Regions from separate parts of the Kitasatospora sp. MMS16-BH015 genome, predicted to be linked through region 1. Evidence: riboswitches for the same ligand, from Rfam matches in the RefSeq annotation. Region 1 holds a riboswitch; the other holds the start of a gene.
What was found. Region 1 has a riboswitch for glycine ahead of gcvP (aminomethyl-transferring glycine dehydrogenase). Riboswitches for the same ligand answer to the same signal wherever they lie in the genome.
Positions count from the first base shown of each region.

Region 2: linked by a shared signal. The riboswitch ahead of gcvT (glycine cleavage system aminomethyltransferase GcvT) and the one ahead of gcvP (aminomethyl-transferring glycine dehydrogenase) in region 1 are both predicted to bind glycine.

Region 1 covers NZ_CP025394.1:7,955,253-7,965,188, reverse strand. The annotation lists gene CFP65_RS34225 (PhzF family phenazine biosynthesis protein) at 1-487, shown strand, start outside; gene CFP65_RS34220 (CPBP family intramembrane glutamic endopeptidase) at 540-1,325, opposite strand; gene CFP65_RS34215 (glutamate--cysteine ligase) at 1,433-2,932, opposite strand; gene CFP65_RS34210 (hypothetical protein) at 3,281-4,042, shown strand; gene CFP65_RS34205 (DUF5999 family protein) at 4,296-4,490, shown strand; gene gcvP (aminomethyl-transferring glycine dehydrogenase) at 4,623-7,508, opposite strand; glycine riboswitch at 7,745-7,851, opposite strand; gene CFP65_RS34195 (PRC and DUF2382 domain-containing protein) at 8,077-9,126, shown strand; gene CFP65_RS34190 (MFS transporter) at 9,318-9,936, shown strand, end outside.
Region 2 covers NZ_CP025394.1:5,875,253-5,885,188, forward strand. The annotation lists gene CFP65_RS25400 (hypothetical protein) at 1-1,602, shown strand, start outside; gene CFP65_RS25405 (L-serine ammonia-lyase) at 1,678-3,045, opposite strand; gene glyA (serine hydroxymethyltransferase) at 3,184-4,449, opposite strand; gene gcvH (glycine cleavage system protein GcvH) at 4,526-4,903, opposite strand; gene gcvT (glycine cleavage system aminomethyltransferase GcvT) at 4,985-6,106, opposite strand; glycine riboswitch at 6,312-6,413, opposite strand; gene CFP65_RS25425 (enhanced serine sensitivity protein SseB) at 6,603-7,376, shown strand; gene CFP65_RS25430 (enhanced serine sensitivity protein SseB C-terminal domain-containing protein) at 7,445-8,152, shown strand; gene CFP65_RS25435 (ABC transporter permease) at 8,755-9,747, shown strand; gene CFP65_RS25440 (ABC transporter substrate-binding protein) at 9,859-9,936, shown strand, end outside.

The DNA.
Region 1 (9,936 bases):
CTCGATCACCCTCGACTTCCCGGCGAATCCGCCGCAGGCCACCGAGACCCCGGCCGGCCTCGCCGAGGCGCTCGGCGCCGAGGTGCTCGCCGCGTACGGGACCGGCGAGCTCGGTGACCTGCTGGTGGTGCTGCGCAGCGAGCACACCGTCCGCGGCCTGCGCCCGGACCTGACCGCGATCGCCAACCTGCCCATCCGCGGCGTGATCGCCACCGCCGCGGCCGACGACCCGGCCGGGCCGTACGAGTTCGTCTCGCGCTTCTTCGGCCCGGCCTGCGGCATCCCGGAGGACCCGGTGACCGGCAGCGCCCACACCGCCCTCGCCCCGTACTGGGCCGAACGGCTGGGCCGCACCGAGCTGACGGGCTACCAGGCCTCGCCTCGCGGCGGCTCGGTGCGCTGCGAACTCAACGCCGACCGGGTCCTGCTCTCCGGCCGGGCCGTCACCGTCCTGGACGGAGCGCTCACCCCGCCCGCCGCCGGCTGACGCGAAACCAGCGGGCTCGGCCCGTCGGCAACCGGCCCGGGCGAAGGGCTGCTCAGCCCGTCGGCAGCCAGCTGACGTGCCCGGCCAGCAGCGCGTACCCCACGAAAGCGACCGTGTCGATCAGCGCGTGCGCGGCCACCAGCGGCATCACCCGGCCCCAGCGCCGGTAGAGCAGGCAGAAGACGGCGCCCATCACCATGTTGCCGATCAGCCCGCCGACGCCCTGGTAGAGGTGGTACGAACCGCGCAGCACCGAGCTGGCGATCAGGATCGCGGGCCAGCCCCAGCCGAGCTGGCCGAGCCGGCGCAGCAGGTAGCCGAGGACGATCACCTCCTCCAGGATGGCGTTCTGCCAGGCGGAGCCGATCAGCACCGGGACCCGCCACCAGACGTCGGGCAGCCCGGAGGGGGCGACGGTGAGGTTGACGCCGAAGGCCTGCGCGCCGAGGTAGAGCAGCAGGCCGGAGCCGCCGATCGCGGCGGCGACGGCCGCGCCCCGCCCGAGGTCGGACCACGTGCGCCGCAGGTCGAAGCCCAGTACCCGCAGCGAGGTGCCCTCGCGCACCAGCAGGTAGCCGACCAGCGCGACCGGCATCAGGCCGCGCAGCACGTAGTAGAGCTGCCAGGCCAGGTCCAGCCAGGGGCGGCCGGGGGCCTGGGAGGCGTTCAGGGTGGCCACCTGGTGGCCGAGCGCGGTGGGCGCGGTGAGCGAACCGGTGAAGCTGATCAGTGCCGAGACCCCGCTCGCGCCGAGCGAGAGCCCGAGCACGACCAGCAGCTCGACCGCGAGCAGCCGGCGCGGGATCGCGGTGGTGGTCTCGGGTTCGGTCGTCGTCACAGCTGTCACCGGATGCTCTCCAACGCGGGCGGTCGAGACCCGGCGGCAGCCCCCGCCACCGGGCCGATCATCCTCGCACACCCTCCTGAGAACCCGGTGGTGCCCCGCTACCCCACCGGCCAGGTGTGCACCGGCTCCCCGCTGCGCGAGTGCTCCATGTACCGCCGCGTCATGGCCGCGATCGACGCGGCCCGGTCCATCCCGTACTGCTCGCGCAGCCGGTGCACGGTGGCGGCCTGCCAGGCGGCGCCGTTGGTGCGGCGCAGGCAGCGCTGCTCGATGATGCCGAGGTAGCGGTCGCGGTCGCCGGGCTCGATGCCCCACTCGTCCAGGCCCTGGTGGGCGAGCGGCAGCAGCTCGTTCAGCACCAGCTCGGTGACCGGCACGGAGTGCGTGCCGCGGGCGCCGCGCCCGTGCCGGGGCCAGTGCAGCACCGATTCGATGCCGTACCGGGCGCCGTGGTGGAAGTTCTCGTCGGCCAGCGCGAACGGCAGCCGGCTCCAGACCGGCCGGGGCTGCTCGGCCAGCGAGCGGACCAGGCCGTAGTAGAACGCGGCGTTGGCCAGCGTGTCGGCCACCGTCGGGCCGGCCGGCAGGCAGCGGTTCTCCACCCGCAGGTGCGGGACGCCGCCGGCCACGTCGTAGATCGGGCGGTTCCAGCGGTAGATGGTGCCGTTGTGCAGCCGCATCTCGGAGAGCCGGGGCACCCCGCCGGAGGCGAGCACCTTGCCCGGGTCCTCGTCGTCGCAGATCGGCAGCAGCGCGGGGAAGTACCGCAGGTTCTCGGCGAACAGGTCCAGCGCGGAGTCCACCCAGCGCTCCCCGAACCAGGTGATCGGGCGCACGCCCTGCGCCTTGAGCTCGGCCGAACGGGTGTCGCAGGCCTGTTGGAAGAGCACGGGGCGCGTCTCGCGCCAGAGCTCCCGGCCGAACAGGAACGGCGCGTTGGCGCCCAGCGCCACCTGGACGGAGGAGATCGCCTGGGCCGCGTTCCAGACCGGGGCGAACCGTTCGGGGGTGACCTGCAGGTGGATCTGGAGCGAGGTCGCGGCGGCCTCGGCGACCATCGAGACGGACTCCACCGCGAGGCGCTCCACCCCCTCGATGTCCAGGGCGATGTCCTCGCCGCGGGCGGCCAGGATCTGGTCGCTGAGCAGGGTGTACCGGTCGTTGCTGGACATCGCCTCCAGGCCGGTGTGGTCCAGGTCGAGGGTCGGCAGGATGCCCACCATGACGATCCTCGCCCCGGTCGCGGCGGCCTGCCGGTCGGCGTAGCGCAGACCGGTGTCCAGCTCCTCCCGCAGGTCCTCGAAGACGTGGCCGCCCAGGCGCCGGGGGGCTATGTTGAGCTCGATGTTGAACCGCCCGAGCTCGGTCTGGAAGTCGCTGGAGGCGATGGCGGCGAGCACCTGCTCGTTGGTCATCAGCGGCAGGCCCTGCTCGTCGGCCAGGTTGAGCTCCATCTCCAGGCCCATCATGGCGCGCGGGCGGTCGAACCGGCCGTCCCGGAGCATCCGCTCCAACGCGTCCAGACAGCCTTGGAGCTTGCGCCGGTAGAGCTGGCGGTCGGAGAGCTCCGCCCGTGTCGCGATGACCTTCTCGCCCATGGGTGCCCCTTACACCTAGGAAAAGCCCGGCCTGCATGATGCCCGGCCAAAAGATCCATACCCCAATGGCCGAACATCTTGACGACACAAGAGTTCTGACGATCAGTCAGCAGTTCCCCGACTTGCCACCCCACACCGAACGTGATATGAAGGTCACCCTGTGCGCTTGTTCGACTAGAATTCGCACTGCGCTCTGCCCGGTGCCGCGCCGCCCGTGTTGTCCTCGGCGGCAGGCTCCCGCCAGCACCGCGATCATGCCCAACCGGACACGGCCCAGGTTCCCGTCACACCAATGCCAGCCGGTATGCCGCACTCGCACGCCTATCTAGCACGGAGAGGCGCCCCGCCATGACTCTTCAGACTCCCCAGCCCCCGCCGAGCGCCCTGCGCGCGGTGCTCGCGGCACTCGACTCCGAGGCCGCACTGCGCCAACCCGCCGCAGCCGCCCTGCGCCTCGCCGATGGCCCGCTGCTGCCCGCGCACCCACTCGCGGTGCACGTGCTGAGCGGCCCGGGCGCCGACCTCCACACCGCACCCCGCACCGGCTGGCGCTTCCTGATCCAGCCGGCCCAGACCCATCCAGCCCCGACCCACCCCACCCAGACCCATCCGGCCCAGACCCATCCGGCCCAGACCCATCCAGCCCCGACCCACCCCACCCAGACCCATCCGACCCAGACCCACCAGACGCACCAGACCAAGCCGGACCTGCTCCAGGGCGCCCCGGCCGCAGGCCTGGCCCACCCCGCCCCCGTGCCGGCCGCGGTGGCCGCCGCCGAGGTGGTCGAGACGCCGGACGGGCACGCGTTCTCGCACTTCACGGCCGGCCCATACCTGGACTCCACCGTCCGCGCGCTGCGCCAGGCCTGGCAGCTGGCCCAGGCCTCCCGCTCGCGCCACCTGCCCCGGCTGCTCTCCATGCCGGGCCACTACGCGACGGCCCTCTGGCTGCACCACCCCCAGCCCGGCCCGGCCACCGACCTGCTCATCCCGCTGGCCCCGGCCCCGCTGGGCGTCACCGCCCACCGGGTCTACCCGGCCGCCGAGCTGCTCGCCCTCCTCGAGCGCGCCACCGCCCCGGCCCCGCTCGCCCTCGGCGTGCCCTCCTAGCCGCCGCGCTGCCCGGACGGGTCAGCCCGCCTGACTCGTCCGGGTCATGCGAGGAATGACCCTTCCGGCACCCACCCGATCGCACGGCCGCCCGAACGGGTGGTCCGTGCGATCAGTTGTGTCGCAAATCACCAAATCGCTGCGCGGCGCGTCCGGGAGGCAGAGACTGGGAGACGCGGGGGAGCAACAGGCCCTACCCGCCATGGTGCCGGCCCAAACCAGAGCCGGTGAGAGCGAAGCGAGGGTACGAGCTATGTGCCAGCACCGTCCGGAGTGTCCGTCGGCCGAGTCGAACGACCGTGAGGCGGCCGTGCCCGTGGCACGCCACCCCGAGCAGGGCTGGAGCCTGCTCTGCAACGGTGTGCTGCTCTTCGACGACACCGGTGAACTCCTGCCCGACGGCCGGGTCATCGCCCCGCGCCGCCAGCCCGCCCTCGCGGCCGGCTGACGCTCGAGGCAGTCGGCTTCACGCCCCGAGCCCGGAGCGAGCGAGCCCCGAACGAGGAGAAGGCCCCGGAGGTGATCACCTCCGGGGCCTTCCGCGTACTACCGGGCGCTAGCGGGTACTACCGCGCCTCGCTCAGACGCCGTACTCGTCCAGCGGCGGGCAGGAGCAGACCAGGTTGCGGTCGCCGTACGCGCCATCGATCCGGCTCACCGGCGGCCAGTACTTGTCGGCCGGGTTCACGCCGGCCGGGAAGACGGCCTCTTGGCGCGAGTAGCCGTGCGCCCACTCGCCGGCCAGGGTGGCGGCGGTGTGCGGGGCGTTGCGCAGCGGGTTGTCCTCGGCGGCCCACTCGCCCGAGCCGACCTTCTCGATCTCGCCGCGGATCTCGATCATCGCGTCGCAGAAGCGGTCGATCTCGTGCAGGTCCTCGGACTCGGTCGGCTCGATCATCAGGGTGCCGGCCACCGGGAAGGACATGGTCGGCGCGTGGAAGCCGTAGTCGATCAGGCGCTTGGCGATGTCGTCCACCGTCACGCCGGTCTCCTTGGAGAGCGGGCGCAGGTCGATGATGCACTCGTGCGCCACCAGGCCGCCGGGGCCGGTGTAGAGCACCGGGAAGTGCGGGGCCAGGCGCTTGGCGATGTAGTTGGCGTTCAGCACGGCGACCTGGGTCGCGTGCTTGAGGCCCTCGCCGCCCATCAGGCGCACGTACGACCAGGAGATCGGCAGGATCGCGGCGGAGCCCCAGGGGGCGGCCGAGATCGGGCCGACACCGGTGGCCGGGCCGGCCTCCGGCTGCAGCGGGTGGTTGGGCAGGTACGGGGCGAGGTGCTCGCGCACCGCGACCGGGCCGACGCCCGGGCCGCCGCCGCCGTGCGGGATGCAGAAGGTCTTGTGCAGGTTCAGGTGCGAGACGTCCGCGCCGAACTTGCCCGGCTTGGCGAGGCCGACCAGGGCGTTCAGGTTGGCGCCGTCCACGTACACCTGGCCGCCGGCCTCGTGCACCAGGGCGCAGATGTTGGTGATCTCGGTCTCGTACACGCCGTGGGTGGACGGGTAGGTGACCATCAGCACCGAGAGCTGGTCGCGGTGCTGCTCGATCTTGGCCTTGAGGTCCTCGACGTCCACGTCGCCGTCGGTCAGGGTCTTGACCACGACCACGCGCATGCCGGCCATCACGGCGGAGGCGGCGTTGGTGCCGTGCGCCGAGGAGGGGATCAGGCAGACGTCGCGCTGGGTGTCACCGTTGGCGTGGTGGTAGGCGCGGACGGCCAGCAGGCCGGCCAGCTCGCCCTGGGAGCCGGCGTTCGGCTGGATCGAGACGGCGTCGTAGCCGGTGACCTCGACGAGCTGCTGCTCCAGGCCGCGGATCAGGGAGAGGAAACCTTCCGCCTGGTCGATCGGCGCGAAGGGGTGCAGCTGGGCGAACTCGGGCCAGGTGACCGGCTCCATCTCGGTGGTCGCGTTGAGCTTCATGGTGCAGGAGCCCAGCGGGATCATGCCGCGGTCCAGCGCGTAGTCCCGGTCCGACAGACGGCGCAGGTAGCGCAGCATGGCGGTCTCGGAGCGGTGGCTGTGGAAGACCGGGTGGGTCAGGTACTCGTCCTGGCGCAGCAGCGCGGCGGGCAGCGCGTCGGCGGTCTCGGCGACCTCCGGGGCGGCCACGCCGAAGGCGGCCCAGACGGCGGCCAGGTGCTCGCGGGTGGTGGTCTCGTCGCAGGAGACGGAGATCAGGTCGGCGCCGTCCTGGTAGACGTTGACGCCGTTGGCACGGGCGGCGGCGGCGACCTCGGCGGCCTTGCCGGGCACCCGCGCGGTGACGGTGTCGAAGAACTCGCCGCTGGTCAGCTCGACGCCGCCGGCGCGCAGGCCCTCGGCCAGCGCGGCCGCGTAGCGGTGGGTGCGGCGGGCGATGTCGGCCAGGCCGTCGGGGCCGTGGTAGACGGCGTACATCGAGGCCATCACGGCCAGCAGCACCTGAGCGGTACAGATGTTGGAGGTGGCCTTCTCGCGGCGGATGTGCTGCTCGCGGGTCTGCAGGGCCAGGCGGTAGGCGCGGTTGCCGTCGGCGTCCACGGAGACGCCGACCAGGCGGCCGGGCAGGTTGCGGGCGTACTCGGCGCGGACGGCCAGGTAGCCGGCGTGCGGGCCGCCGAAGCCCATCGGCACGCCGAAGCGCTGCGAGGTGCCGCAGGCGATGTCGGCGCCGAGCGAGCCGGGCGACTTGAGCAGGGTGAGCGCCAGCAGGTCGGCGGCCACCGCGACGACCGCGCCGAGGCCGTGGGCCTGCTCGATCACCGGGGCGAGGTCGCGGACGGCGCCGGAGGCGCCCGGGTACTGGAGCAGCACGCCGAAGACGCCGCGCTCGGCGATCTCGGCCGGGATGCCCGCGGAGAGGTCGGCCACGACCACCTCGACACCGGTGGGCACCGCGCGGGTGTTGATCACCGCGACGGTCTGCGGCAGGGTGTCGGCGTCGACCAGGAAGACCCCGCCCTTGACCTTGGTCACCCGGCGGGCAAGCGCCATCGCCTCGGCGGCGGCGGTGCCCTCGTCGAGCAGCGAGGAGCCGGAGGTGGCCAGGCCGGTCAGGTCGGCGACCAGGGTCTGGAAGTTGAGCAGCGCCTCCAGGCGGCCCTGGGAGATCTCCGGCTGGTACGGGGTGTAGGCGGTGTACCAGGCCGGGTTCTCCAGCACGTTGCGCAGGATCACCGGCGGGGTGAAGGTGCCGTAGTAGCCCAGGCCGATCATCGGCTGGAGCACGGTGTTGCGGGAGGCGAGCTCGCGCAGCTCGGCGAGGACCTGGGCCTCGCTCCGGCCGGCGGGCAGGTCGAGCGCGGTGAGGCTGCGGATGGCCTCGGGGACGGCGGCGTCGGCGAGCTCGTCGAGCGAGCCGTAACCGACGAACGCCAGCATCTTCTCCTGCGCGGCGGCGTCGGGGCCGATGTGGCGGGACTCGAAGGGGCTGGCCTGCTCGAGCTCGGTGAGCGTCGCTGCGGTGGTCGGCTGGGCGTTCATGGGGGGCGGGGCCTCCTGGTCACGGACCGGCGGGGGTGCGCACACCTGAGGGCCCATTGCCGCTGTGGGGCAGCGACGGCTCTCCGGGTACGACCCGACAGGCCTCCCCCTCTGTCATCGGTACCTGAGAGCTTCGCCCGCACGCGGCGCCGGAGCGCCCCGTCGGCTTGCACCGTCGGTGAGGGTAGTGGCGTCGGCTCCCTGGCCGTCGACACTGCCCTGCTTTCCAGAGTGACCTATCCCACACGGTACGGATGCCTGAGAGATTCCGGGGAGGGTTTGCTCCTTCGGCGCCTCGATCTCCGCAGTTCACGGGGTTCGGGGACTCTCCCGAGCGGGCTCGGCGGTCGCGCCCAGGGTACCAGCGCGACACGCCGCGATCACCGGCCCCGTCAGGTCTGCGGAGGGCTTTCGCCACTGTCCCCGGACGGCCCAACCCTTGCCCGGACGGCGGTATCCGGGTCGCTGCCACCCGTTTGATGGCTTTTCGTATGAGATGGCAGTCGGACAGCTCCGCCGGCCGCCCTCCGAGTGAGTTTCGCCAGGAGCACCCGTACTGGAGGACAACGTGCAGACCGATATCGATCCGCGCGACCTGATCGGACACAAGGCGGTCGACCGGAACGGTGACAAGATCGGCACGGTCGACGAGGTCTATCTCGACGACGCGACCGGCGAGCCCGAGTGGGCCGCGGTCCGGACCGGGATCTTCGGCCGGGACGCCTTCGTCCCGTTGACCACCAGTGAGTTCTCCGGCGAGGAGCTGAAGGTCCCGTACGACAAGGCCCTGATCAAGGAGTCGCCCGACTTCGGCGTGGGCCAGCACCTCTCCCCGGCCCAGGAGCTCCAGCTCTACCGCTACTACGGGCTGGAGACCACCGGCACCCCCGCCGCTCCCCCCGCCGCGAACGGCACCCCGGCCGCCGACCACGACTTCGGCACCGTCAGGACCGCCGCCGCCGCTGCGGCCACCACCCAGGCCCCGGCTCCCGCCGCCGCCCCGACTCCCCCGCCCCCTACTCCTTCACCCGCTCCGTTGATGCCCGAGGCGACCCCCATGGCGTTCACCACCCCCGTCCGCGACCACGACAAGACCGCCCCCGCCGCCCCGATGCGGCCGGTCAACTCCACCGCCTCCCCCACCCTCGAACGCCCGGCGGCCCCCGCGCCCTCGGCGGCGACCAGCGCCCCGAGCGGCCCGGTGGAGATCACCTGCCGCGAGGAGCGGCTCGACATCACCACCGAGTGGCAGGTCACCTACACCGCCCGGCTGCGCAAGTACGTCACCAGCGAGACCGTCGAGCGGCACGTGCCCGTGGTCCGCGAGCGCGTCCGGGTCGAGCGGGTGCCGGTCAGCGACGGCGAGCGCGACGCGCTCACCCAGGAGGAGATCGCCGAGGCGGTCGAGGAGGTGACCCTTCAGGAGGAGCGGCCGGTGGTGCACAAGTACCTGGTGCCGATCGAGCGGGTGCGCCTGGTGGTCGAGCGCTACACCGACGACCACGTGGTCCGCGAGGAGCTCCGCCGCGAGCAGGTGGAGATCCAGGACGACCCGGGCGCCGACTTCGGCCAGCTGGCCGACTCCCCGCCGCCGACCGACCCCGGCCACCTGGGCTGATCCACCCCACGGGCCCCGGCCCCGCTTCGGCGGGGCCGGGGCCCGTGACGTGTCCTCAGCGGTGCGCCTCGAAGGTTCACCGGTCGATATTTGACACACTGAACTATCGGGGTGCATGGTTACTTCAGTTCATTCACCATTGCCCGTCTGAATCGACCACCGACGGCGGGCTCGAACCGGAGGAAACCACCGTGAGTGAGGCACCACAGCCCACCGCCGCGGCCGCCAAGCCGAGCAGCACCCGCGTGCTCCCGGCCCTGATCCTGGCCATGCTGGCGTTCAGCGTGGTGCAGACCGCGGTCGTCCCGATCCTGCCCTCGCTGGCCAAGGAGCTGAACGTCACCGGCTCCAACATCACCTGGCTGATGACGGCCAACCTGCTCTCCGCCGCCGTGCTGACCCCGCTGCTCGGCCGCTTCGGCGACCTGCGCGGCCGCAAGCCGATGCTGCTGATCTCGCTGGCCGGCCTGGTCGCGGGCTCCGCCCTCGCGGTCGGCACCCACTCCTTCACCTGGCTGGTCGTCGCCCGCGTCCTGCAGGGCGCCGGCGGTGGCGTGCTGCCGCTGGCCATCAGCATCGTCCGCGACGAGCTGCCCCGCGAGAAGGTCACCGGCGGCGTCGCCGCCATCTCCGCCTCGATGGGCGTCGGCTCCGGCCTCGGCCTGGTCGCCACCGGTCTGCTGCTCGAGCACTGGAGCTACAAGTCCATCTTCTGGATGGGCCTGATCTTCGGCCTGGTCGCGGTGGCCCTGGTCGCCCTGCGCGTCCCGAAGGACCCGGTCGTCGACAAGGACGGCGGCGCCGACCCGC
Region 2 (9,936 bases), 2.1 Mb from region 1:
GGGGCGTGCGCTGTGGCGGGCCAGGACGAGCTGGCGGCAGAGCTCGTGGCCGAGGCCACGCAGGTGGCCTGCTCCGCCCTTGACCCGGCCCGACGAGCCGAGGCCTTGGCCGCTGTAGCGGAAGAGTGGGCGACGGCCCTGCCCGAGAGCGCGTCCGATGTGGTGCGGCAGGCAGCCGGAGCGGTACGGGCCGTCACCGACCAGGCGGACCGCCGGTGGGCTGTGCGGTCCGTGGTGGTGGCCGCGGCCAGGGCGGGCCTGCACGAGACAGCCATGGGCCTGGCGCTCGGGCTGGCCCAGCAGAACGAGCGGGACCGATCGGTGGCGGACACCGCCGAGGCCCTGGCCGAAACCGGGCGGCTCGAACCGGCGCTGGAGACGGCCCGACTGGTGGAGGAGCCGTACCTGCGGGCGCCGGCCCTGGCCGCCGTCGCCCGGGCGCTGGCCGCCGCAGGCGAGTCGGCGCAGGCCACGGCCGTGGCCGAGGAGGCTCTCGGGGTCGCGCGGACCATCCCGGTCACGGTCTGGCGGATCGATGTCCTGACCGCTGTCGCGAGTGCGCTGGCCGCCGTGGGCCTCGATCGTGAGGCAGTGCGGCTCGCCTCCGAGGCCACTGACTCGGCGCACGTGGGTGGGCGCTCCCGGGAGCAGGTCAGGACGCTCGCGGAGGTGGCCACCGCCCTGGCCGTTGCCGGGCACCGGGATCAGGCGGTGGAGTTCGCCCGCCACGCGGCGGAGCTCTACCGAGCCAACGACGATGTCTACGAGCGGGCCGGTGATCTGTCGGCAGTCGCTGGGGCCCTCCGCGCGGTGGGCCGGGAGGACTCGGCTTCCGCCCTCGTACTCGAAGCGGCCGACCGCGCCCGGGCCCACCCCCATCCCTCGGACCGCGTCGACGCTCTCGGTGACGCCGCCGAGGTGCTGGCCGCGGCCGGCCACACCGAGCAGGCCCTGGAGCTCGCCCGTCAGGCCGCAGCCATCGCCCGGGAGGAGGTCCCCCGGCGTGAGCGTCGCTCTGCCGTGCGCTCCGTCGCCGACGCGTTCAGCGCCGCCGGCCGGCATGACGAGGCCATCGAGGTGGCCGCCGGCTTCGACGACCGGCCGGCCGAGGCGGACACCCTCGCCGAGGTCGTCCGTTCACTGGCCGCCGCGGGGCAGCTGGAGCGGGCCGTCGAGGTCGCAGACGGGATCGATGACGGTTGGTACCACGACATCGCGCTCGCCCACCTCGCCGGAGCCTTGGCCGCCGAAGGCGGGCACGACCGTGCCACGGTCCTCGCGGACGGGCTCGAAGGCTCGATCCGGGAGGGCCTGGCGCTGCCGGTGATCGCGCGGGCGCTGGCAGCGGCGGGCCACCCCGACCGGGCCGCCGACCTGGCGCGCACGATCGCCGACGCGGATGTCCGGGGCGGTGCACTCGCCGCCGTGGCCCAAGCCCTCGGCCCCACCCCGTCGGGGCGGCGGCTGCTCGTGGAAGCCCTGCACCTCACCCGGTGGGACCAGCTGGTGGAGGCGGTGGGGGTGGTCACCCCGCAGAGCCTCCACCAGCTCGCCGACGTCGCGCTCCAGCAGGCCCGGGCAGCGGTGGCCCGGCTGCGATGACGAGGTCGGCCGGCCGGTGTCACCACCGGTGTGCCGGCGCGTGCCACCGGGTGGCACACCGTGCGGAGCGCGGCCTCAGCACTCGATGACGTTGACCGCCAGCCCGCCCCGCGAGGTCTCCTTGTACTTGATCTTCATGTCGGCGCCGGTCTCCTTCATGGTCTTGATGGCCTTGTCGAGGGAGACGTGGTGGCGGCCGTCGCCGCGCAGGGCCATCCGGGCGGCGGTGACGGCCTTGACGGAGGCCATGCCGTTGCGCTCGATGCAGGGGATCTGGACGAGGCCGCCGACCGGGTCGCAGGTGAGGCCGAGGTTGTGCTCGATGCCGATCTCGGCGGCGTTCTCGACCTGCTCGGGGGTGCCGCCGAGGACCTCGGCGAGGCCGCCGGCGGCCATCGAGCAGGCGGAGCCGACCTCGCCCTGGCAGCCGACCTCGGCGCCGGAGATGGAGGCGTTCTCCTTGAAGAGCATGCCGATCGCGCCGGCCGCGAGGAGGAAGCGGACGATGCCGTCGTCGTCGGCGCCCGGGATGAAGTTGAGGAAGTAGTGCAGGACGGCCGGGATGATGCCGGCCGCGCCGTTGGTGGGGGCGGTGACCACGCGGCGGCCGGAGGCGTTCTCCTCGTTGACGGCCATCGCGTAGAGGGTGACCCACTCCATGGCGTTGGCCGGCCCGATGCCCTCGGCGCGCAGGGCGCGGGCGCCGGCCGCGGCGCGGCGGCGCACCTTGAGCCCGCCCGGCAGGATGCCCTCGCGGGACATGCCCGCGGCCACGCACTCCTGCATCACGCCCCAGATCTCCAGCAGCCCGGCCCGGATCTCGGCCTCGCTGCGCCAGGCCTTCTCGTTCTCGAGCATCAGCCCGGAGATGGAGAGCCCGGTCTCCCGGGTGAGCCGCAGCAGCTCCTCGCCGGTGCGGAAGGGGTACCGCAGCTGGGTGTCGTCGGGCACCACGCGGTCGGCGCCGATCGCGTCCTCGTCGACCACGAAGCCGCCGCCGACGGAGTAGTAGGTCTTCTCCAGCAGCGTCGAGCCGTCGGCGCCGAAGGCCCAGAGGGTCATGCCGTTGGCGTGGTACGGCAGGGCCTTGCGGCGGTGCAGGACCAGCTGGGTGTCCGCGTCGAACGGGATGTCGTGCACGCCGAGCAGCCGCAGCTGCTTCCCGGCCTTGATCCGCTCGACGTCCTGGTCGGCGCGGTCCACGTCGACCGTGCGGGGCGAGTGGCCCTCCAGGCCGAGCAGGACGGCCTTCGGGGTGCCGTGGCCGTGGCCGGTGGCACCGAGCGAGCCGAAGAGCTCGGCCCGTACGGAGGCCACCTCGGTCAGCAGGCCCTCGGACTTGAGGCGGCGGGCGAACATCCGGGCCGCGCGCATCGGGCCGACGGTGTGGGAGGAGGACGGCCCGATGCCGATGGAGAAGAGGTCGAAGACGCTGATGGCCACGGAGGGACGTCCTTGTCTGGTCTCGTGGGTGAAGAAGGCGGTGGCACAGGACGGGGCACCGCGCGCACTACCTTCCAGTGTGCGCGGTGCCCCGGAAATCGGAGGTGGCCGGGAGCGTGACTCCGGCCACCTGCCGGATTACAGGTTGGGGTACAGCGGGTGCTTGGTGGCCAGCGCGGTGACGCGGGCCTTCAGCGACTCGGCCTTGGCCGCGTCGAAGCCGGGCAGCAGGGCCTCGGCGATGACGTCGGCGACCTCGCGGAAGTCCTCGGCCTGGAAGCCGCGGGTGGCCAGGGCCGGGGTGCCGATCCGCAGACCGGAGGTGACCATCGGCGGGCGCGGGTCGTTCGGGACGGCGTTGCGGTTGACCGTGATGCCGACCTCGTGCAGGCGGTCCTCGGCCTGCTGGCCGTCCAGCTCGCTGTTGCGCAGGTCCACGAGCACCAGGTGCACGTCGGTGCCGCCGGAGAGCACGGAGACCCCGGCCGCCTTGGCGTCGTCCTGGAGCAGGCGGGCGGCGAGCGCCTTCGCGCCCTCCAGGGTGCGCTGCTGGCGGTCCTTGAAGTCCTCCGAGGCGGCGACCTTGAAGGAGACGGCCTTGGCCGCGATCACGTGCTCCAGCGGGCCGCCCTGGAAGCCGGGGAAGACCGAGGAGTTGAGCTTCTTGGCGAACTCCTGCTTGGCCAGGATGATGCCGCCGCGCGGGCCGCCCAGGGTCTTGTGCGTGGTGGAGGTGACCACGTCCGCGTACTCGACCGGGTTCGGGTGCAGACCGGCGGCGACCAGGCCGGCGAAGTGCGCCATGTCGACCCAGAGGTACGCCTCGACCTCGTCGGCGATCCGGCGGAACTCGGCGAAGTCCAGCTGGCGCGGGTAGGCGGACCAGCCCGCGATGATGACCTTGGGGCGGTGCTCCTTGGCGAGGCGCTCGACCTCGGCCATGTCGACCAGGCCGGCCTCGTCCACGTGGTACGCGACCACGTTGAACTGCTTGCCGGAGAAGTTCAGCCGCATGCCGTGGGTCAGGTGGCCGCCGTGCGCCAGGTCCAGGCCCAGGATGGTGTCACCGGGCTGGGCGATGGCGAACAGGGCGGCCTGGTTGGCGGAGGCGCCGGAGTGCGGCTGGACGTTGGCGTACTCGGCCCCGAACAGCTCCTTGACCCGGTCGATCGCGATCTGCTCGGCCACGTCGACGTGCTCGCAGCCGCCGTAGTAGCGACGGCCGGGGTAGCCCTCGGCGTACTTGTTGGTCAGCACCGAGCCCTGGGCCTCCATGACCGCCACGGGGGCGAAGTTCTCGGAGGCGATCATCTCGAGGGTGTTCTGCTGGCGGTGCAGCTCGGCGTCGACCGCGGCGGCGATCTCGGGGTCGAGCGCGTGCAGGGACTGGTTGAGAACCGTCATGGTGGGTCTTCCCGTCGTGTGGACCGTGGGGAGCGGGGCGGCCGCCGCGCTGCGGCCGCCCCGTCGAGCGGGAGGGTCAGGCGCCGATGAAGGCGTCGTACCCGGCGGCGTCGAGCAGCTCGTCCTGCTCCGCCGTCACCTCGACCTTGAACAGCCAGGCATCGCCGAACGGGTCGCCGTTGACGGAGGCCGGGTCGTCCACGACGGAGTCGTTGATCTCGACGACCTTGCCGGAGACCGGCGAGAACAGGTCGCTGACGGACTTGGTGGACTCCAGCTCGCCACAGGTCTCACCGGCGGTGACCTCGTCACCGACGGCCGGGAGCTGGACGTAGACGATGTCGCCGAGGGCGTCGGCCGCGTGCTTGGTGATGCCGATGGTCGACACACCCGCCTCGGCGGCGGTCAGCCACTCGTGCTCCTTGCTGTACCGCAGGTTGGTGGGGTTGCTCATGACGTCATTCTCCAGGATCGCAAGGGGGTGGGGCGGAGCCGTCCGCTGAGCGGACCGGACAGGAAGGGGAGGCGGTCTGCTTCAGCGGGCGCGCTTGTAGAACGGGAGCGCGACGACCTGGACCGGCTCGTGCTTGCCACGGACGTCCACGGCCACGGCGGTGCCGGGCTCGGCGTGGGCGGCGTCCACGTACGCGATGGCGATCGGCTTGCCCAGGGTGGGGGAGGGGGCGCCGGAGGTGATCCGCCCGATCGGGATGCCGTCCGTGCTGACCACGCCGTACTCGGCGCGCGGCACGCGCTTGCCCTCGGAGACCAGGCCGACCAGCTTGCGCGGGGGGTTGGTCTCGGCCTGGGCGGCGGCCGCCTCCAGGGCCTTGCGGCCGACGAACTCGCCGTTGTTGGTGGTCTTGTCGAAGCGGACCACCCGGCCCAGGCCGGCGTCGAACGGGGTGAGGTCGGTGTTCAGCTCGTGCCCGTACAGCGGCATGCCCGCCTCCAGGCGGAGCGTGTCGCGGCAGGAGAGGCCGCAGGGGACGAGACCGGCCTCGGTGCCCGCCTCGGTCAGCGCCTGCCACAGATGCTCGGCGTCCTCGGGGCGGCAGAAGATCTCGAAGCCGTCCTCACCGGTGTAGCCGGTGCGGGCCAGCCAGACGTCCTTGCCGGAGACGGTGGCCGGCAGCAGGGCGTAGTACTTGAGGCCCGGCAGGTCGGCGTCGGTCTGCGAGGCGAGGATGCCGTTGGCCTCGGGGCCCTGGACGGCGAGCAGCGCGTAGGCGTCGCGGTCGTCGCGGACCACGGCGTCGAAGCCGGCTGCGCGCTCGGTCAGCGCGTCGAGCACGACCTGGGCGTTGGAGGCGTTGGCGACGACCATGTACTCCTCGGCGCCGGTGCGGTAGACGATCAGGTCGTCCAGGATGCCGCCGTCCTCGCGGCAGATCATCGTGTAGCGGGCGCGCAGCTCGCCGAGGGCGGAGATGAAGCCGACCAGCGCGTGGTCGAGCAGCTCGCCGGCCTGCGGGCCGGTCACGGTGATCTCGCCCATGTGCGAGAGGTCGAAGAGGCCGGCCTTGGTGCGGACGGCGAGGTGCTCCTCGCGCTCGCTGCCGTAGCGCAGCGGCATGTCCCAGCCCGCGAAGTCGGTCATCGTCGCACCGAGCGAGCGGTGCAGGGCGTCGAGCGCGGTGAGGCGGGGGGCAGACATGACGGCATGACTCCTTGGCTGGGCACTCAGGGTGGCCACGCTGTGGGCGTGGACCTGCGTACGGGCATACGGGGGCGGCTTCTCCCCATCTGTCGTCGCAACCTGAGAGCTTCACCGGCCAACGCTTGCCCTTACGGGACCAAGGTATGGCGGCTTGCACCGTGGGTGGGCGCACGGCGCGGCCGTGTCCACTTTCCAGATGTGCCTAGCCCGTGCGGTAGGGGGGCCTGAGAGATTCCGGGGAGGACTTGCTCCTTCGGCGCCGGCTGTGCCGTGGGGGCACTCCGGACTCTCCCGCGCGGGTTCGAGCGGCCGTTATGGAGTTGACGTCCCCCGGGGAGGACGCGCCCATCATGGCATGCCCGGCGGGGGCGAGGGGAGAGGGGCCCGACGCCGCTGTCAGGTCACAGCCCCGCGACAGCCCCGCGACGGGACCGGCGCGGGTGGGGCCCGGGCCGATAGGCTCTGCCCGAGCTACGGAAAGAGGGGCGGTGGGATGAGTCACCCGGCGGGCGAGACGCAGGCACAGGGCTGGACCGGCGAGGGCGGCGGCTGGCCGGCCAACGAGCTGGAGCAGGTGCTCACGGCGGCGCTCGGCGACCCCGGCGCCACCCCCCGGGTGATCGAGGTGCTCGCGCGCAGCCAGGTCTGGATCCCGCTGCCGGCCGGCGCCGACCCGCAGGGCCAGTCGCTCGACCTGCCCACCATCGAGCTGGCGGGCGCACCGTACGTCCCCGTCTTCTCCTCCCAGGAGCTCTTCCTGCGGCACGCCCCCGGCATGCCGTTCGCGATCGCCCCGGCCTGGGAGTTCGCCCGCGGCCTGCCGCTGGGCGTCGGCATCGCGGTCAACCCCGAGGCGCCGGTGGGCATCCCGGTGCCGCCGGAGGGGGTGGGCGAGCTGCGCCGGGGCCCGCAGGGCGACCGCTGGCAGCAGCAGCCGGACGGCGCCCGGGTGGCGCTGCGCGAGCCGGCCCCGCACGAGGAGCCGTACGCCTTCCTGGCCGCCACGATCACCGAACTCACGCAGCTGCCCGGGGTGCTGACCGCCCGTCGGGCGCTGGCCAGCGTCGAGGGCGAGCCGGCCGTGCTGTACGTCGGCGTCCAGCTGGACGGCATGGCCGACCCGGCGCAGGTCAACGACGCGCTGGGCCGGGCGCTCGGAACCGCCGGCGCGCCCTGGGGCGTCAACCTGGTGCTGCTCGACGCCGTCGCCGACCCGGTGGTGGAGTGGCTGCTGACCCGGGTGAGACCCTTCTACGCGCGCGGTTAGCCCCGCGTGGACGTTGAGCGAAAGGCATCAGGGTGAGTGCGACGGGCGGCGGTGCGCTGGAGCGCGCCATGCAGGCGGTCGCGCCCGAACGGTACGAGGCGTACGAACAGTTGCTGCGCGCCCTCGCCGAGGGCGAGGTCTGGATGCTGCTCTGGCACGGCCGCCCCGGCAGCCCCGACGCGCAGTACGGGAACATGGAGGTCGGCGGGCACGGCTACGCCCCCGCCGTGACCTCCGCCGAGCAGCTGGCCGCCTCCGGCTGGAGCCGCGCCCACGAGGTGGTGTCCGGGGTGGAGATCGCCGCCGCGCTGCACCGCACCCGGTGGGGCCTGTGGCTGAATCCGCACGCTCCCGGCGGCGGGGTGGGCATCCCGTGGGCCGACCTGCGCCGGGTGGCCGGCGGGCTGGACCGGCTGCCGGCCGGACCGCTGCGCCTCAGCGAACCCCGGGTGGACGCGCCCCGGTTCTACGCCGTGCTGGCGCAGCAGGCGGCCGAGCTGCGGCCGGTCCGCGCGCTGCGCGCGGCCTGGGTCCAGCCGGTCGTGGGCGAACCGTACCTGGCCATCGGGCTGGACCTCTACGACAGCTCGCCCCCGGCCGTGGAGGCCGTCCGGGCACTGGTGCACCGGGCGCTCGGGCACGCTCCGGAGGGGCTGGCGGTCTCGACCGTGCTGCTGGCCGACGACCTCGACCCGGTGGCGCTCTGGATGCGGGCCTGCGCCCGCCCGTTCTTCGACCGGGAGGCGCCCTACGGGCAGCTTCCCGCAGGTCGCTGAACTCCCTTCGTGTGCCATCCGGTTGAGACCGGATCAGGTCGATCGTGGGCTTCTTGACACGAGTGTCACAACCGTGTGAAGAGCGTTATGCGACAAGATCACCTGTGCATGCCGACAGATCACAGTTGGGCATCCTTCGGCAGCCAGGGCTGGCGGAACGCTGCTCCGATGACGGAGAGTCTGCGCAGTGCAGTGCGCGGGACCAGCCCCACGAAGGCCGACGCGCAGCCTGGACGACCGAAGCCGCGCGATGTGCACCTCCGCGTGGCGGCAGCTCGGGCGTCCTGCCGCACCCTGCAAGTGCAACACCATGCACCACCTTTGGCACGGCTGTTTCCGGCCGTACCGAAACTTCTCCGCCGCACCACCCCCGCTGACCGACGCGTCCCCCCACAAGGCGCGGCGGCGCTGCGGGTACCCCTGACAACGATCTGCACCGCCGCAGCCACACGGCGAACGGCACCACCGCACCGACGCACCGCACCGCACAGTCGCGAACAACCGGACCGTCCTCGGCTCCGGGCCCGGACCGGGCCCGGCCCTCCGCGCACGTCCAGGACACCGTGGGCCGGCCACCGTCGGCGAGGGGAACGAACTGACTCATGACCACACCCACCGAGACCACCGGCTCCGCCGCCGAGGCCGGGCCTGAGGCCGCCTCCGCCGCGCCGAAGAAGATCGAGGGCCGCTCGCCCGGCAAGATCGCCTGGGCCCGCCTGAAGCGGGACAAGGTCGCCCTCGGGGGCGGCGCCGTGGTGATCCTGCTGATCCTGGTGGCGATCTTCGCCCCGGTGATCATCTCGCTCTTCGGCCACCCGGTCGACCAGCCGCACCCGGACCAGATCAACCCGGACCTCGGTCTGCCCAAGGGTGCCTACGGTGGCATCAGCGGCGACTTCTGGCTCGGCGTCGACCCGACCTTCGGCCGCGACGTCTTCAGCCGGATCGTCTACGGCGCCCGGGTCTCGCTCGGCGTGGCCTTCTCCGCCGCCGCCTTCTCCACCGTGATCGGTGTGCTGCTCGGCATGGCGGCCGGCTTCTTCGGCGGCTGGATCGACGCCGCCATCAGCCGGGTCATGGACGTGCTGCTGGCCTTCCCGCAGCTGCTGTTCTCCATCGCGCTGATCTCGGTGATGCCCAACGACCTGATCGGCCTGAGCGGGTCCTTCCTGCGCATGGTCATCCTGGTCGTCGTCATCGGCTTCTTCGGCTGGCCGTACATCGGCCGCATCGTCCGCGGCCAGGTGATGTCGCTGCGCGAGCGCGAGTACATCGACGCCGCCCGTAGCCTCGGCGCTGGCAGCGTGCACATCCTGATCAAGGAGCTGCTCCCGAACCTGGTCGCGCCGATCTTGGTCTACATGACCCTGATCATCCCGACCAACATCCTCAGCGAGGCGGCCCTCAGCTTCCTCGGTGCCGGTGTCAAGCCGCCGACCCCCTCCTGGGGTCAGATGCTCAACGACGCCATCGCGATCTACCAGTCCGACCCGACCTACATGGTCGTCCCGGGTCTGGCGATCTTCATCACCGTCCTCGCCTTCAACCTCTTCGGCGACGGCCTGCGCGACGCGCTCGACCCCAAGGGCAACTGAGCCCGCACCACAGCCCCACGATCGGCCCAGCCGATCCCACTGTTCTCGGGGGTTTCACCCACCCCCGGCGGACCGCTCAGGCCCGCACATCTCCAGGAGGAATCAGTACCCATGATGCGTAACCGGACGCTCGCGGCCGCCGCCCTGGTGGCGACGCTGGCTATCACCACCTCGGCCTGTGGCGGCTCC